One region of the Pseudomonas sp. MH9.2 genome, then DNA from elsewhere that is predicted to be linked to it. Evidence: predicted binding sites of a transcription regulator. Region 1 holds the regulator's gene; the other holds the start of a gene.
The links. Region 1 encodes FliA, which starts transcription of late flagellar genes. Its sites were predicted from a motif close to CTAAAGTTTNNNNNNNNNNNGCCGNTAA; they were not measured.

Region 1 (12,016 bases):
AGCCCGAGCAGCCCTTCCTTGCGTGCAATCAGGCTCCAGTTGACGACACGGTCAATCCCACCCGACAGATCGATGCGTGGCGGGAACAGAATCCAGCCAACAATCTGCAGGGCTCGCATAAAAGAACTCATGGGAGACTGCAGCAGCGAAGCCGCCAGAGTTCCACCCAGTACGATCAAGGCTGCCGGACCATTGAGCAAGGCGCTCAGGTGTCCGCCCTCCAGGAAATTGCCGCCAATAATGGCGACAAACGCCAGGATGATCCCAATCAGGCTCAGCACATCCATCAGAGACAGGCCTCGACCAAATGCTTGCCAATCTCGTCCAGGCTGTACACCGCATCCGCCAGGTCGGCTTTGACGATCGCCATAGGCATGCCGTAAATCACACAGCTTGCCTCATCCTGCGCCCAGATATGGCTACCACCCTGCTTGAGCAGGCGAGCACCCTCGCGACCATCGGCCCCCATACCGGTGAGTACCACCGCCAACACCTTGTCACCGTAGGATTTGGCCGCAGAACCGAAGGTAATATCCACACAGGGTTTGTAATTCAAGCGCTCGTCACCGGGCAGGATCTTCACCGCGCCGCGACCATCGATCATCATTTGCTTGCCGCCAGGGGCCAGCAATGCCAGACCCGGACGCAAAATATCACCGTCTTCGGCTTCTTTGACACTGATCTGACACAGCTTGTCCAGACGCTCGGCGAACGCCTTGGTAAACGCTGCCGGCATGTGCTGAATCAGGACGATAGGTGCAGGGAAGCTGGCGGGCAGTTGCGTTAACACGCGCTGCAATGCCACCGGGCCACCCGTTGATGTACCGATTGCCACCAGCTTGTAGGCTTTGCGCTTTGGAGCAGGCGACGCATGCGCTGGCACGTGCGCCGAGGAAGCGTTTGTCGGCGAGCGTACGGGTACAGCGCGGGGAGTCGTCGACCCGACACTCAAAGCGCTACTGGAAGTTGCGCCCGATGACACAGCCACCTGCGGCGCCGGAGTCGGAGTGCTGTAGCCAGTGAAACGACGGTTGCTGCGCGAAATAGTGTGAATTTTTTCGCACAGCAGCTGTTTGACCTTTTCGGGGTTGCGCGAGATGTCTTCGAAGTTTTTGGGCAAGAAATCGACCGCACCCGCATCCAGCGCATCCAGCGTAACCCGGGCGCCTTCATGGGTCAGCGAGGAGAACATCAAGACCGGTGTCGGAATGCGCTGCATGATGTGACGCACTGCTGTGATGCCATCCATCATTGGCATCTCGTAATCCATGGTAATCACATCGGGTTTCAGCGCCAGCGCTTGCTCGATGGCTTCTTTGCCGTTAGTCGCCGTGCCGACTATCTGGATATTCGGGTCCGCAGAAAGAATTTCCGAGACGCGGCGGCGGAAGAAACCTGAATCATCCACCACCAGGACCTTGACTGCCATAAACACTCCGTTAGGTGCTGCGGGCACCAAAAGCGGCCCGCAGCCCCAGAATCAAATACGCCGTGCAGCGTAACGCTTGAGCATGCTTGGTACATCGAGAATCAAGGCAATTCGACCGTCACCGGTAATGGTGGCGCCTGACATACCCGGTGTTCCCTGCAGCATTTTGCCCAGCGGCTTGATGACGACTTCCTCCTGACCCACCAACTGATCGACGACAAAACCGATACGCTGGGTGCCGACCGACAGGATCACCACATGACCTTCGTGCTGCTCCTCGTGAGCGGCCTTGGCCACCAGCCAACGCTTGAGATAGAACAGAGGCAAAGCCTTGTCGCGCACGATGACCACTTCCTGGCCGTCGACAACGTTGGTCCGCGACAGGTCGAGGTGGAAAATCTCGTTTACGTTGACCAGCGGGAAGGCAAAAGCCTGATTGCCAAGCATCACCATCAGGGTCGGCATGATCGCCAGGGTCAACGGCACCTTGATGACGATCTTCGAACCCTGGCCCTTGGTCGAGTAAATATTGATCGAGCCATTGAGTTGGGCAATTTTGGTTTTCACCACGTCCATGCCCACGCCGCGCCCAGATACGTCGGAAATCTCGGTTTTGGTCGAGAAGCCCGGCGCGAAGATCAGGTTGTAGCAATCGGTTTCGCTCAAGCGATCCGCAGCGTCCTTGTCCATCACCCCGCGTTTCACGGCGATGGCACGTAACACGTTGGCGTCCATGCCCTTGCCGTCATCGGAAATCGACAACAGGATATGGTCACCCTCCTGCTCAGCCGCCAGAATTACCCGACCGCATCGGGCTTTCCCGGATGCTTCGCGTTCTTCCGGGGTTTCGATGCCGTGGTCGACAGCGTTGCGCACCAAGTGGACCAGCGGGTCGGCCAAGGCCTCGACCAGGTTCTTGTCCAGGTCGGTTTCTTCGCCGACCAGCTCCAGATTGATCTCTTTCTTCAGCTGGCGTGCAAGGTCGCGAACCAGTCGTGGGAAGCGGCCAAAGACTTTCTTGATCGGCTGCATGCGGGTTTTCATCACCGCGGTCTGCAGATCAGCCGTGACCACGTCAAGGTTCGACACCGCCTTGGACATGGCTTCGTCGCCACTGTTGAGACCCAGACGAACCAGGCGGTTCCGCACCAACACCAACTCGCCGACCATGTTCATGATTTCGTCGAGGCGTGCGGTGTCGACCCGCACCGTGGTTTCAGCTTCAGACGCCGCGTGCTTCTCCGGTACGGGCGCTTTGGCCGGAGCCTGGGCTGCAGCAACAGCCTTGGCCGGCGCAGGCGCCTTCACCACTGCGGCTTTAGCTACGACAGGTGCAGGGGCAACAGCTGCCACAACGGCTTCAGGCTCAAACTTGCCTTTGCCATGCAGCTCATCAAGCAACGCTTCGAATTCGTGATCGGAGATTTGATCGCCGCCCGCAGCACTGACAGGCGCCTTGGCGACGGCCACTGGAGCCAGTACCCCAGACTCCAGAGCATCGGCTACGAACGAGCCTTTTCCGTGCAACTGATCGAGCAGTGCTTCGAACTCGTCGTCGGTGATCTCATTGCTCGCTGACGCGGTCGCCACAGGCGCAGCCTGAACAGGCACGGCATCGGCGGCGAACTGGCCTTTCCCGTGCAACTGATCGAGCAGCGATTCAAATTCAGCATCACTGATCTCGTCGCTGGCATTGGGGTCAATAGCAGGCATCGCAACTACTGCTGCGGGGGCCGCAGCTGAAGCGGCCGCTTGCGCCTTGACGGCGTTGAGCGAATCGAGCAACTGCTCGAATTCGTTATCGGTGATGTCGCCTGCGGCCTCAGCAGGTGGCTCTTCGACGCTGGCGGGCGCTGCCGCAGCGATCTCATCGGCAGACGCTGGCGCTGCCAAACGTGCTAATGCAGCCAGCAATTCGGGCGTGGCCGGGGTCACGGTAGTGCGCTCACGCACTTCAGTGAACATACCGTTGACCGCATCCAATGCTTCAAGGACCACGTCCATCAACTCCGAGTCGACGCGACGCTCACCCTTGCGCAGGATGTCGAAGACGTTCTCGGCGATGTGGCAGCACTCCACCAGCTCATGGAGCTGGAGGAAGCCGGCGCCCCCTTTTACAGTGTGAAAACCGCGAAAAATTGCATTAAGCAAGTCCGCATCATCAGGTCGGCTTTCCAGCTCGACCAGCTGCTCGGACAATAGCTCGAGAATCTCGCCGGCCTCTACCAGAAAATCCTGAAGGATTTCTTCATCGGCGCCGAAGCTCATTGGGGTGCTCCCTAAAATTAACCATCAACCGACCTAGAAGCCCAGGCTGGATAGCAGATCGTCAACATCATCCTGTCCGGACACAACGTCATCACGCTTATCGGCATGAATCTGCGGACCTTCACCCTGAGACAGATGTTTTTCTTGTTCTTTTTCTACGCGTATCGATTGATGGTCATGTTCGATCCCGGCAAAACGATCGACCTGACTGGCCATCAGTACCAGTTTGAGCAGGTTGCTTTCGACTTCCGTGACCAACTGGGTCACGCGCTTGATGACCTGACCGGTAAGGTCCTGATAATCCTGAGCCAGCAAAATATCGTTGAGGTGGCCCGACACTTCCCGGGTTTCCTTTTCGCTGCGCGTCAAAAAACCATCGACACGCCGAGCCAGCTCACGAAATTCTTCGGCGCCGATTTCGCGACGCATGAAGCGTCCCCAATCGACACTCAAAGCAGCAGCCTCAGTGCCAAGCCCACCCACCAGCGGTGTACTGAGCTCCACCAGATCCATCGTGCGGTTGGCCGCTGCCTCGGTCAGCCTGACCACATAGGACAGCCGCTCGGTAGCATCATTGATCTGCGAGACTTCCTCGGCTTGCGGCGTGTTCGGGTCAATCTGAAAATTGACGATGGCACTGTGCAGTTCGCGAGTAAGTTTGCCGACTTCCTGATACAGGCCGCTGTCGCGGGCCTTATTAAGCTCATTGATCAGTTGCGCAGCGTCGCCGAACCGGCCCTTTTCAAGGCTATCGACCAACTCGTGTGCGTGTTTTTTCAGGGTCGACTCAAAGTCGCCCGATGACGAATCTGTGTGCTCCATAGAGCCCTCGCGGCAAACATCAGCTATTGACGCGCTCGAAGATCTTTTCGATCTTTTCTTTCAGCACTTGAGCCGTGAAGGGCTTGACCACGTAACCGTTCACACCGGCCTGAGCAGCTTCGATGATCTGATCACGCTTGGCTTCAGCCGTTACCATCAACACCGGTAGATGCTTGAGGCGTTCATCTGCACGCACATGGCGTAACAGATCGATGCCGGACATGCCAGGCATGTTCCAGTCAGTCACCAAAAAATCGAAGCTCCCGCTTTGCAGCATCGGCAGCGCGGTAACCCCGTCATCCGCCTCAGCCGTATTGGTAAACCCCAAGTCACGCAACAGGTTTTTTATGATCCGCCGCATCGTTGAGAAGTCATCAACGATGAGGATTTTCATGTTCTTGTTCAATTCGACCTCCAAGCAGTCTTTAACGCATTCAGCACCTGAATACGCTGTTCAATCAAAAACCGGCGCAGCACACAACGGCTGCACGAAAACGACGACGAGCTTGGTAAATCAACAGGTCGGGAAACGGGCACAGCAGGTCTTACAGGACCCTGACTGACCGGCTCCTGCCTAGTCCTATTTTCTTCGCACGCAACGCTTTGCACAGCCAGCCTGCAGATAGCGCGAAACCACCAAGGGCCACGCACTGCCTGTCAACGCGCTCGCCATTCCCCCAAACGCCCTCGCAAACGAGCTGCGCACTGGCTGTGTAACTGGCTGACCCGCGACTCGCTGACCCCCAATACCTCACCAATTTCCTTAAGGTTCAGCTCCTCGTCGTAGTACAGCGCCAATACCAGTCGCTCGCGCTCTGGCAAATTGGCTATCGCATCTGCTAACGCAGCCTGGAAGCGTTCATCTTCCAGATCGCGCGACGGCTCAAGGTGAGCGCTTGCGCCATCCTCGTGCAGCCCTTCATGTTCGCCGTCCTGCAACAGATCGTCGAAACTGAATAGCCGACTGCCCAAGGTGTCATTCAAAATCCCGTAATAATCATCGAGACTCAATTGGAGTTCGGCCGCAACCTCGTGATCTTTAGCGTCACGACCGGTTTTAGCTTCAATTGCCCGAATTGCGTCACTGACCATGCGTGTATTGCGATGCACAGAACGCGGGGCCCAATCACCCTTGCGCACCTCATCGAGCATGGCGCCACGAATACGAATCCCGGCATAGGTCTCGAAACTCGCACCCTTGGTGGCGTCGTATTTAGTCGAGACTTCCAACAAACCAATCATGCCAGCCTGGATCAGGTCTTCGACCTGCACACTGGCTGGCAACCGCGCCAGCAGGTGATAAGCAATGCGTTTAACCAGCGGCGCATAACGCTCGATCAGCTCGTACTGGGAGTCTTTTGACACCTTGCTGTACATGCGATAGCCGCTGGCTGTCATAGCACCGGTCCTGCACTCGCTGGATGTACGAGCCGCTCAACGAAAAATTCCAGATGCCCGCGCGGGTTGGCCGGCAACGGCCAAGTGTCAACTTTCTGTGCGATAGCTTTGAACGCTAGGGAGCACTTGGAACGCGGGAACGCTTCATATACGGCGCGCTGCTTCTGCACGGCTTTACGTACGCATTCGTCATAAGGCACGGCGCCGACGTATTGTAGGGCGACATCCAGGAAGCGGTCAGTGACCTTGGTCAACTTGGCGAACAGATTGCGGCCTTCCTGAGGGCTTTGTGCCATGTTGGCAAGCACCCGGAAGCGGTTCATCCCGTAATCGCGGTTGAGCAGTTTGATCAGCGCGTAAGCATCGGTGATCGAGGTCGGCTCATCACACACCACCAGCAATACTTCCTGGGCCGCGCGCACGAAGCTGACGACCGATTCACCGATGCCCGCAGCCGTGTCGATCACCAGTACATCGAGGTTATCGCCGATGTCGCTGAAGGCCTGGATCAGACCGGCATGTTGTGCTGCCGTCAGGTGAACCATGCTTTGGGTGCCGGACGCAGCCGGCACGATACGAATCCCGCCCGGCCCCTGAAGCAGCACATCGCGAAGCTCGCAGCGTCCTTCGATAACGTCGGCGAGGGTGCGTTTGGGGGTCAAGCCGAGTAACACATCGACATTAGCCAGACCCAGGTCGGCATCCAGCAGCATGACGCGCCGACCGAGCTCAGCCAGAGCCAGTGATAAGTTCACTGACACGTTGGTCTTGCCGACGCCACCTTTGCCACCGGTCACCGCGATAACCTGTACGGGATGCATGCTGCCCATGTTATTTCTTTACCTTGTGTTGCTTAGACCGAGGCCACATTACTGACTGCAAGTTCGTTGAGAGAACAAAGCAAGGCAGACCATGATGTAGGTACATTCCAGTGTCTTGCTTTACCCAACCCTTTTGTTCGGGCTGTGATAAAGATCCGCGAACATATCCGCCATAGCTTCCTCGCTCGGCTCTTCCTGCATTTGCACACTGACCGCTCGACTCACCAATTGGTGCCGGCGCGGCAAGTGCAAATCATCCGGTATCCGTGGCCCATCCGTCAGATAGGCCACCGGTAATTCATGACTGATTGCCAGGCTTAACACTTCACCCAAGCTGGCGGTTTCATCCAGTTTGGTGAGAATGCAGCCGGCTAGACCGCAACGTTTGTAGCTGTGGTATGCCGCGGTCAGAACCTGTTTCTGGCTGGTTGTTGCCAGCACCAGATAATTACGCGCCTTGATACCACGACCTGCGAGGCTTTCCAGTTGCAGGCGCAGTGCTGGATCGCTTGCCTGCAGGCCGGCGGTGTCGATCAAGACCACGCGCTTGCGTACCAATGGCTCCAACGCCTGACCAAGCGACTGGCCCGGGTCGATATGAGTGACCGGCACATTGAGAATACGGCCCAGGGTTTTCAGCTGTTCCTGGGCGCCAATCCGATAGCTATCCATGCTCACCAGTGCAATATTTTGTGGACCATATTTCAAGACATACCGTGCTGCCAGTTTCGCCAGCGTCGTGGTCTTGCCCATCCCTGCCGGACCGACCATGGCGATCACGCCGCCCTCCTCCAGAGGTTCGACGTCGGGCGTCACGATCATCCGCGCCAAGTGGGCCAGTAACATGCGCCACGCCTGACGGGGTTCTTCAATATCGGTGATCATCGCCAACAGGTCCCGCGACAACGGACCCGACAGACCAATGCGTTGCAGGCGACGCCACAGGTTGGCTTGCTGCGGACGGCTGCCTTGCAGTTGATTCCAGGCCAACGAACCGAGTTGCACTTCGAGCAGTTCGCGCAGACCGTTCAACTCAAAACGCATGGACTCATAAGCATGCTGCCCAGCGACGGGCTCAACGGCAGTGGCCGGAGCGGCTGGACGCGGCGGCTCGCTGAAGGTCGGCTCAATGTGCGAGTCGCCAGCGGTCAACGGCAGGCCGGAATAAAGCTGGCGATTGATCGATGAATCGCTATCGCCACGGGTGCCGAGTTCAGCCTGAGCAGAGACGATGCGAGATTGGGTTTTGCGCAGTTCGTCTTCGAGTTCAATGTTCGGCACACGCGGTGCCAGCGCGGAAAGTTTGTAATCCAGGGCAGCAGTCAGCTCTACACCACCGGCAATCCGCCGGTTGCCAATGATGGCGGCATCAGCGCCCAATTCATCACGGACCAATTTCATGGCTTGACGCATGTCGGCGGCGAAAAAACGCTTAACTTGCATGACTCACTACCTCAGCCGTTGGGCCCGACAGTCGCGACGATTGTGACTTGCTTATTGTCAGGAATTTCCTGATACGCCAGAACATGCATGTTCGGTACAGCCAACCGTCCAAATCGTGACAGCATGGCGCGAACCGGGCCTGCGACTAACAAAATCACTGGCTGCCCCTGCATTTCCTGGCGCTGAGCAGCATCAATCAACGAACGCTGGAGCTTTTCAGCCATGCTCGGCTCGAGAAGAACGCCCTCTTCCTGACCCTGACCAGCCTTCTGAAGACTATTTAGCAATATTTGTTCCAATCTTGGCTCAAGGGTAATGACAGGCAGCTCCGGCTCAGCCCCTACAATGCTTTGGACGATAGCGCGACACAGTCCGACGCGCACCGCTGCGACCAGCGCGGCAGTATCTTGACTCCGAGGTGCAGCGTTAGCGATGGCTTCGGCAATGCTGCGGATATCCCTGACAGGGACGTGTTCAGCCAGCAACGCCTGCAACACCTTGAGCAATGCCGAGAGCGAAAGAACACCTGGTACCAGCTCTTCGGCCAGTTTGGGCGAGCTTTTGGCCAATAACTGCATCAATTGCTGCACTTCTTCATGGCCAATCAGCTCATGAGAATGCTTGTACAGAATCTGATTGAGGTGAGTCGCCACCACTGTGCTGGCATCCACCACGGTGTAACCGAGCGATTGCGCCTGACTGCGCAGGCTGACTTCGATCCACACTGCCTCCAGACCGAACGCTGGGTCCTTGGCGGTGATCCCGTTGAGCGTACCAAAGACCTGACCCGGATTGATCGCCAGTTCGCGATCAGGGTAAATCTCGGCCTCAGCCAGGGTGACGCCCATCAGTGTCAGACGATAGGCGCTGGGCGCCAGATCAAGGTTGTCGCGGATATGCACGGTCGGCATCAAAAAGCCCAACTCTTGGGAAAGCTTTTTACGCACGCCCTTGATCCGTGCCAGGAGCTGACCGCCTTGATTGCGATCCACCAACGGAATCAAGCGGTAGCCTACTTCCAGGCCGATCATGTCGATGGCTGTGACATCATCCCAACCCAGTTCTTTCGAGTCCTGAGCTCGCGTTGGCGAAGGCAAGAGATCCTGCTGGCGCTGGACCTCTTGCAACGCATTGACCTTGACCATGCTCTGCTTTTTCCAAAGCAGATAAGCAACTCCAGCGGCCACCAGCCCCAGACTGATAAAGGACAAGTGGGGCATGCCCGGCACTAACCCCATGACTATCATCAAGCCCGCGGCCACCGCCAGCGCCTTGGGCGAGGCGAACATCTGCCGATTGATCTGTTTGCCCATCTCTTCCGAGCCGGACGCACGGGTCACCATGATTGCCGCGGCGGTGGACAGCAGCAGTGATGGCAATTGCGCCACCAAACCGTCACCAATGGTCAACAGCGCGTAAACCTTGCCGGCATCGGCAAAGGACATGTTGTGCTGGAAAATACCGACAGCCACGCCGCCAATCAGGTTGATGAACAAAATCAGCAGCCCGGCAATCGCATCGCCGCGCACGAATTTACTGGCGCCGTCCATCGAACCGTAGAACTCGGCTTCCTGGGCGACTTCCAGTCGACGATGTTTTGCCTGGGGCTGATCGATCAGGCCTGCGTTGAGGTCTGCGTCGATAGCCATCTGCTTGCCGGGCATCGCGTCGAGGGTAAAGCGGGCACTTACTTCGGAAATCCGCCCGGCACCCTTGGTCACAACAACAAAGTTGATGATCATCAAAATCGCGAAAACTACGATACCCACCACGTAATTACCGCCGATCACCACCTCACCAAAGGCCTGGATCACCTTACCGGCGGCAGCGTGACCGTCTTGACCGTGAAGCATGACCACCCGGGTCGACGCCACGTTCAGCGCCAGCCGCAACAACGTGGCAACCAGCAAAATGGTGGGGAATACAGAGAAGTCCAGTGGCCGCAGGGCGTACACGCAAACCAGCAGGACGACGATCGACAGCGCGATGTTGAACGTGAAAAACACATCGAGCAGGAATGGCGGCATCGGCAACATCATCATTGCCAACATGACCAACAGCAGCAACGGTACACCCAGCTGCCCACGACCCAGGCCCAGCAGGTTGCTGCGTGCAGCGTTGATTAATTGAGAGCGATCCACCAATTCTTTTCCTGCCTGCTAAATCAAACTTTTGACGCCATCAAGCGACGTAGCAAGGTCAGTGCAAGAAGCTTTCCAACTATGGGTTTGTTGCGCAAACTTGTACGCAGGCTCATGAATCACGTCGCAAATCGCCTGGGATAGGCATATCGCCCAATGGGTCCGGGCGCTTGCCCTTGCCTGCGCGATGCTGGCGGATTTGATAGACGTATGCCAATACCTGCGCTACTGCGAGGTACAGGCCAGCAGGAATTTCCTGATCCAGATCGGTGGAGTAATAAATCGAACGCGCCAAAGCCGGTGATTCAAGGAGGAGTATGTTGTGCTCGGCGCCGATTTCCCGAATCTTCAACGCCAGAAAATCACTGCCCTTGGCCAGCAACATCGGCGCCCCACCTTGCTCTGGATCATATTTGAGCGCCACGGCAAAGTGCGTCGGGTTGGTGATGATCACGTCGGCATCAGGGATCTTCGCCATCATTCGTCGCTGTGACATTTCACGCTGCAACTGACGAATCCGCTGTTTGACCTCTGGCCGCCCATCACTGTCTCGGTGCTCGTCACGCACCTCCTGCTTCGTCATCAACAGCTTTTTATGGCTTTCCCAGAGCTGAAACGGTACATCCACCGCAGCGATAATGATCAACCCACACGCCATCCATAACGCACTCCAGCCCACCACCTGCACACTGTGGACGATCGCCAACTCCAATGGCTCATGGGCGATGGAGACCAGATCCCCCCGGTCCTTGGACAGCACCACCAACGCCACCATCAGGATGATGAAAAACTTGGCAAACGCTTTGACCAGCTCGACCAATGCCTGAACGGAAAACATGCGCTTGATCCCGGAAAGCGGATTCATTCGACTGAACTTGGGCACCATCGTGTCAGTAGAAAACAGCCAGCCTCCCAGCGAGATGGGGCCGATGAGCGCCGCCAGAACCATGATCAGCATCAGCGGCTGGATGGCAACCAGCGCCGCTTTGCCGGCGTTGAGAAAATACAGGCCCATATAATGGTCATCCATGATCACTTCACGCGAAAGCGTGAAATTGACCCGCATCAACCCGAGCATCATTTCCGCCAGCTGGCCACCAAACGCCAGCAATCCGCCTGCACCCGCCATCATGATGACCAGTGTATTCAGTTCTTTGGAGCGGGCCGTCTCACCCTTGTCACGCGATTCCTTGAGCCGTTTGGACGTGGGGTCTTCTGTTTTGTCCTGGCCATTCTCGTTCTCAGCCATCTCAGCGGGCCCTGACCAGACTGCGTAGCAACTGCAAGGCTTCCACCGCCAGCGGTTGATACTGATTGAGAATATCGCCGAGAGTGATCCACAGAATCACCATGCCCAGCACCAACGTAAGCGGAAAGCCAATTGAGAAGATATTCAACTGCGGCGCAGCACGCGTCATGACCCCAAATGCAACGTTCACCACCAGCAACGCAGTAACGGCCGGCAAGACCAGCAGCAAGCCGGCGCCCAATACCCAGCCCATACGACCAACCAGTTCCCAAATGTGCGTGAGATCCAGCCCACTGCCGACAGGCAACGTGGTAAAGCTCTCCACCAGTACTTCGAAGACCACCAAATGGCCATTCATGGACAGAAACAGCAAGGTCACCAGCATGGTAAAAAACTGCCCGACCACCGCCACTGATACACCGTTGGTCGGGTCAACCATCGACGC
Region 2 (6,654 bases), 1.6 Mb from region 1:
CTGCAATTTAATTAAGCAGCTGATTGAATAAGGCGTGTTCGTTAAATAGCTTTCGCAAGCAAGCTGGCGCGGTATCAAAATACTTGCCCACAATCTCTGTTGGCGCTTCTGTGGATAACATGTTCACGGTCCTTTGCAGGCCACTATCGACGTGGCTTTGCGCGACATGATCAAAAAACAATCAATAGTGCCCTGAAAGGGTACTTCCTGATAAGTCACGGTTTTTCTTGGGTTTTTCCACAGGCAAAATTCGACTTGCCCACAATTGCTGTGGGTGGGTCTGTGGATAAGTTGTTGGCGGAAGGCCAGGAAGGGCGGCGGGGTTGGTGTTGGCAGGTATTGGTTAAAAATTAATCACCTGTAGGCGCGAGTTCATTGACGGCGCAGTGTGACGGACACACCGCGCCATCTCCCCTTACTCGTGACTGACTGGCACACCCTTCAGGTACGTTGCCGGCTCTGCGCCGAGGTTGCTCAGCAGGCGTTCGCTGTACCAGTCGATGAAGTTGACCACGCCGAACTCGTACGTCTTGGAGTACGGGCCTGGCTGATAAGCCGTGGAGTTGATCCCTCGCTGGTTTTCTTCTGCCAGACGACGGTCCTGGTCGTTGGTAGCGTCCCACACCTTGCGCATATTGGCCGGGTCGTAATCGACGCCTTCAACCGCATCCTTGTGCACCAGCCATTTGGTGCTGACCATGGTTTCCTGTGCGCTGATCGGCCACACGGTGAAGACGATGATGTGATCGCCCATGCAGTGGTTCCAGGAATGCGGCAAGTGCAGAATGCGCATCGAGCCCAGGTCCGGGTTTTTGATCCGGCCCATGAGTTTCTTGCAGCCTTGCTTACCATCCATGGTCATCGACACCGTGCCTTTGAGCAGCGGCATGCGCACGATGCGGTTACGCAGGCCGAAGCTGGCGTGAGCGTAGGGAATCTTCTCGGCTTCCCAGGCAGCGGCAGACGCGGCCACGTGATCCTTGAAGGCCTGGTCGGCACGCGGGTCGGTGACGTCGTCCCATTCCAGCAGGGTTTTCAACAGTTCCGGGTGCGATGCATTGCAGTGGTAACACTCGCGGTTGTTTTCCAGCACCAGCTTCCAGTTGGCTTTTTCCATCAAGGTGGTTTGCACCGCCACCTTGGTGTTCTCCATGTCGTACGGTTCCATGTAATGAGTGAGCGTCGCCAGGAACTCATCGATGGCTGGTGGGTTTTCCGCCAGGCTGATGAAGATGTAACCCCCTGCGGTTTTTACGTTCACCGGCTTGAGGCCGTACTGCTTCATATCGAAGTCGGCGCCCATCTCGCTGCCCGCGAATAACAGGCGACCGTTCAGCTCGTAGGTCCACTGGTGATACGGGCACACCAGCTTGGCGACCTTGCCTTTTTCCCCGGTGCACAGACGCGAGCCACGATGGCGGCAGACGTTGTGAAACGCGTTGATCTGACCGTCAGGACCCCGAAGGACGATGATAGGGTTCTTGCCGATTTGCAGGGTCAGGTAATTGCCCTTGGTCGGAATCTCGCAGGTCATGCCCGCGACCAGCCACTCTTTTTGAAAGATTTCCTGCATGTCGATTTCAAACAGCCGCTCGTCACTGTAGAAAGGCTGCGGCAGCGAAAACGTGCGTTCGCGGTTCTGCAGCATTTCGGCGGTGGCCTTACGTGCAGGTTCCAGCGGATCGCCCAAGCTCAAGGTTGCGGTGACGTCCATCTTTCAAGTCCTCATGACCGGTTTCAACGGTCGGCGAATGTGGCTAATAAGGTTCTTTAGGTCAGTTGCACGTAAGGCGACGGTTCTTTTGCCGTTCATGCTCATGGTTACGCTTTTCATTGCAAAGCGGGCATGGATACTTAGAGCCGAGTGTGGGGTCCGGCGCTGACCGAACCTTATCCATGGGCGACATGGCCGAATCCGTTTCCGACGCGTGAACCCCGGTCGTTAGGGGCTGGTCGCGATAAGTACGTCAATGTCGCAGATAGGCAAGTGGGCAATCTGCGGCTTACGCAGAATCCTCAACATAAGGCCGACAGTCGGCCGTGGAGATGAGCATGTCTAACAGTTTCCTCAGCCCGGTAAATACCCAGACCTGGGCCAATGGCCGCCACCTGGTTCGTGTCGTCAAGGTGATCCAGGAAACCTGGGACGTGCGCACCTTCTGTTTCATGGCCGACCAGCCGATTTTGTTCTTTTTCAAGCCGGGTCAGTTCGTCACCCTGGAGCTGGAAATCGACGGTGAGTCAGTGATGCGCTCGTACACCATCTCCAGCTCGCCCTCCGTGCCGTACAGCTTCTCTATCACCATCAAGCGTGTGCCCGGCGGCAAGGTCTCGAACTGGCTGCACGACACTCTGCATGAAGGCCAGGAGCTGGCGGTGCACGGGCCGGTGGGTTTGTTCAACGCCATCGATTTCCCCAACCCGAAAATTCTCTACCTCAGCGGCGGTGTCGGTATCACGCCAGTCATGTCCATGGCGCGCTGGTTTTACGACACTAACGCCAATGTCGACATGGTTTTTGTCCACAGCGCCCGCTCGCCCAAAGACATCATTTACCACCGCGAGCTGGAGCACATGGCGTCGCGAATCGACAACTTCAGCCTGCACCTGGTGTGCGAGAAGCATGGCCTCGGCGAACCATGGGCCGGTTATCGCGGTTACCTGAACCAGAAAATGCTCGAATTGATGGTGCCGGATTTTCTTGAGCGCGAGGTGTTCTGCTGCGGACCGACGCCTTACATGAACGCCATCAAACGCCTGCTCGAAGCCAATGGCTTCAACATGGATCAGTACCATGAAGAGTCGTTCGGCGCGACGCCGCCTGAAGCCCGCGCCGATGCGGTGGAACAAGCCGAGCAAGCGGCCGACGCCCCTGAGATCGATCTGGCGGACCTGCATCAAGTGGAGTTCATTTCGACCGGCAAGAGCATCCGCGTCGGTCCGGGCGAAACCGTACACGCTGCTGCCGCCAAGCTTGGCCTGATGATTCCAAAAGCCTGCGGCATGGGCATCTGCGGGACCTGCAAGGTGTTGAAGCTGGGCGGGGAAGTAGAGATGGAGCACAACGGCGGCATCACCGATGAAGACGTGGCCGAGGGTTATATCCTGTCGTGCTGCAGTGTGCCTAAAGGTGATGTGCGGATCGATTACTGATGCGGTGTGTCAGGCACACCGCATCAGGCCGTTCGCCAACAAGCTGACGCCTGCCGATGATGGTGTAGCGTTTACAGACTAAACCGCGCAACCATGCTGTTTAGGTCGACCGCCAGGCGAGACAATTCGTTGCTGGCGGCGCTGGTCTGATTGGCACCCGTCGCCGATTGCACCGACAGGTCACGGATGTTCACCAGATTACGGTCCACTTCGCGGGCGACTTGTGCCTGCTCCTCGGCGGCGCTGGCGATTACCAGATTGCGCTCGTTGATCTGCACGATGGCCTGATTGATGGTATCCAGCGCCATGCCCGCGCCTTTGGCGATGTTCAGCGTCGATTCAGCCCGCTCGGTGCTGTTGCGCATCGAGTTGACAGCCTGTTCGGTGCCACCCTGAATGCTGCCTACCATCCGCTCGATTTCGCTGGTCGACTGTTGGGTGCGATGCGCCAGGGCGCGAACTTCGTCGGCAACCACCGCGAACCCACGACCCGCTTCACCGGCACGTGCCGCTTCAATGGCCGCGTTGAGGGCCAGCAAGTTGGTCTGATCCGCCAGACCACGAATCACATCAAGTACCTTGCCGATATCCCGCGACTCGTTGGCCAGATTACCAATCAGCTCGGCGGTGCTTTGCACGTCACCGCTCATCCGCTCGATAGCACCGACCGTTTCCATCACCAGTTCCCGGCCATCGCCCGCTGAGGTGGTCGCGCTTTTCGAGGCATCGGAAGTGCTCACGGCATTGCGCGCGACTTCTTCCACGGCGCTGGTCATTTGATTGACGGCCGTTGCGGCCTGCTCGATTTCCTTGTTTTGTTGCGAGAGTCCGCGCGCGCTTTCGTCGGTGACGGCGTTCAGTTCTTCGGCTGCGGATGCGAGCTGAGTGGCCGAGCCGGAAATCCGTTGCAGGGTATCGCGCAGTTTTCCCTGCATTTTTTCCATGGCAGCCAGCAGGCGGCCGGCTTCATCACTGCCATTGACTTTGATCGGGCGTGTCAGATTACCCTCGGCGATGTCTTCGGCGGCGGCCAAGGCCTGGGAGATGGGCAGGGTGATGCTGGTGGTCAGGAGCCAGGCGAAGAGGATGGTGAGGAGGGTAGAGACAATCAGGATCCCGACCAGAAGATCGAATGCCATGCTGTACTGGTCGCTCGTTTCTTTGTTGCTTTCGCTCAACTGACGGGTATTGATATCGACCAGTTTGCTCAGCGCGGCATTCATTTGTTCCGAGTTGCTCAGCAGGTCCGCGTTGAGTATTGAACGCAGTTCATCAACCTGGTTGTTGCGCGACAGCGTCTTGATTCTCTCTTCAAGCTGGCGGTACTCGGCGAGCTTTTGCACGTATTGGTCATACGCAGTACGTTCCTCCGAACGGACGATCAGCTTCTCGTAGATGTTTTGTGCGGCGCGAATCTGCTCGTTTCTTAGCTGAAACAACTCAATGGTTTTCTGTTGAACGTCGGGCTCGCGATTGATCAGCAAGCGGTAAGACAGGACGCGCAGACGCAGTGTCAGTTGGGTGAACTCATCAAGGGCCTTGATGCTGGGCAAGCTGTTCTGCTCGATCGCCATGCCAGCCGCACGGATCTTGCTCATCTGCGTCAGGGCGAAGATGCCAAGGATTAGCATCAGGCTGCCAATCAGGGCAAACCCGAGAAACGCACGGGGAGCGATGTTCATATTGCGAAGGGACATAAGGGGTTCCGATGAGGGCGCGTTCCATGCGGGTAAGGCAAAAAAGTGTGGCTTGCATCACCTATCGGACATAAGACTAAAGTCTTGAGCATTGCTGGCGAACTTGTCCGTATTTGTCGCAGACGGCTTGGTCCGACGAGCAGCAGGAACCCCACAAGGAAAATGCAGTCAGTAACATTCCTATGCGTTTACATCGGCAACTCTTGAAAAGAAGCGCATCGGCGAGGAATCAAAGGCGTGAACGCCTTGATAAGCCTGGCGTGTGCAGTGACTTTTCTTTATCGTGTGCGCCCTTTGAAATTTGCTCGAGAAATCAAAATGTTGGAAGCATCCCTGAGTCAATTGGAACAACTGGTCAGTGACCTTGTGCAGCAGAATCAGACCCTTCACGCCGCGAACGCGCAATTGAGTGCCGAGCTGGTCCAGGTCAAGGATGACAACGACAGCCTGCAATTGAGTCTGCTGGAGCAGGAAGAAAAACAGGGCGCTACCGCTGCCCGTATTCAGGCATTGGTTCAGCGTGCCACTAGCGTCAACCCTGTCAGCGCATGAGTAGCGATAGTCATGCAGTGAAGGTCGTCTCTATTCTGGGCAACGACTATTCGATCAAGGCCCCCCTGGGGGAAGAGCAGGCCTTGCTGGATGCGGCGGTCATGCTCAAGGCCGCCCTGGCTGACACCAAAAAGAAATACCCAAGCCTGATCGGCGATAAATTGCTGGTATTGGCGGCGTTGAACCTGTGTTCGCAGCAGGTAGAACTCAAACGCCAGCACAAGATGGACCTCAACCGTTATCAAGAGCAGGTCAGCGCCACGGTTGAAGTCATCTCCAAGACCCTGGCTCAGGGTTGAATTGAGCTGGCAAATACAAAAACGATTATTTTGCAGGCGCGCGGGCAAGCGCGCTCCTGCAAGTGCCGTATTTGCTACGCGACCGCGCAGTATCCCATCCAGAAGACCGGCTTTATCCCGCCTGCATCACCGTTCGGATATCCGCTGCCAACTCGCGCACGCGGTCTTCTTCGGTGTCCCATGAGCACATGAAGCGCGCGCCGCCGTTGCCGATAAAGGTATAGAAGCGCCAGCCTTTATGGGTCAACGCCTTGATCGCCGGTTCCGACAGTTGCAGGAATACGCCGTTGGCCTGCACCGGGAACATCAGCTCTACGCCAGGGATGTCCTTCACCAGTTCGCTGAGCAATTGCGCGCAGTGGTTGGCGTGGCGTGCATGTTTGAGCCAGGCATCGTTCTCCAGCAGCCCGACCCACGGCGCTGAGAGAAAGCGCATTTTCGAGGCCAGTTGCCCAGCCTGTTTGCAGCGGTAGTCAAAGTCTTCAGCCAGTTTATGGTTGAAGAACAGAATCGCCTCGCCCACCGCCATGCCATTTTTAGTGCCGCCGAAGCACAGCACATCGATCCCGGATTTCCAAGTCAGTTCTGCCGGGGAGCAATTGAGGTAGGCGCAGGCATTGGCGAAACGCGCGCCGTCCATGTGCAGATTGAGGCCCAGTTCCTTGCAGGTGGCGCTGATGGCCTTGAGCTCTTCGGGCTGATAGACACTGCCGACTTCCGTCGCCTGAGTCAGGGTCACGACCCGAGGTTTTGGGTAGTGAATGTCCTGACGTTTGAGTGCGACTTCACGAATCGATTCTGGGGTCAGCTTGCCGTTTTCGCTGCGGGCGGTCAGCAGCTTGGAGCCGTTGGAGAAAAACTCCGGTGCGCCGCATTCATCGGTTTCGACGTGGGCGGTTTCCGAGCAGATAACGCTGTGGTAACTCTGGCACAACGACGACAGCGCCAGAGAG

Region 2: the regulator FliA is predicted to act here: its motif matches at 4,912-4,939, upstream of RHM55_RS13045 (methyl-accepting chemotaxis protein).

Annotation. Positions count from the first base shown of each region.
Region 1 covers NZ_CP133784.1:1,181,125-1,193,140, forward strand. Annotated here, with positions in the region: gene RHM55_RS05410 (flagellar motor protein) at 1-287, opposite strand, end outside; gene RHM55_RS05415 (chemotaxis response regulator protein-glutamate methylesterase) at 287-1,429, opposite strand; gene RHM55_RS05420 (chemotaxis protein CheA) at 1,481-3,697, opposite strand; gene RHM55_RS05425 (protein phosphatase CheZ) at 3,731-4,519, opposite strand; gene RHM55_RS05430 (chemotaxis response regulator CheY) at 4,539-4,913, opposite strand; gene fliA (RNA polymerase sigma factor FliA) at 5,177-5,917, opposite strand; gene fleN (flagellar synthesis regulator FleN) at 5,914-6,747, opposite strand; gene flhF (flagellar biosynthesis protein FlhF) at 6,859-8,181, opposite strand; gene flhA (flagellar biosynthesis protein FlhA) at 8,193-10,322, opposite strand; gene flhB (flagellar biosynthesis protein FlhB) at 10,435-11,571, opposite strand; gene fliR (flagellar biosynthetic protein FliR) at 11,573-12,016, opposite strand, start outside.
Region 2 covers NZ_CP133784.1:2,768,825-2,775,478, reverse strand. Annotated here, with positions in the region: gene gbcA (glycine-betaine demethylase subunit GbcA) at 416-1,714, opposite strand; gene gbcB (glycine-betaine demethylase subunit GbcB) at 2,053-3,153, shown strand; gene RHM55_RS13045 (methyl-accepting chemotaxis protein) at 3,225-4,850, opposite strand; gene RHM55_RS13040 (hypothetical protein) at 5,169-5,402, shown strand; gene RHM55_RS13035 (cell division protein ZapA) at 5,399-5,701, shown strand; gene RHM55_RS13030 (low specificity L-threonine aldolase) at 5,814-6,654, opposite strand, start outside.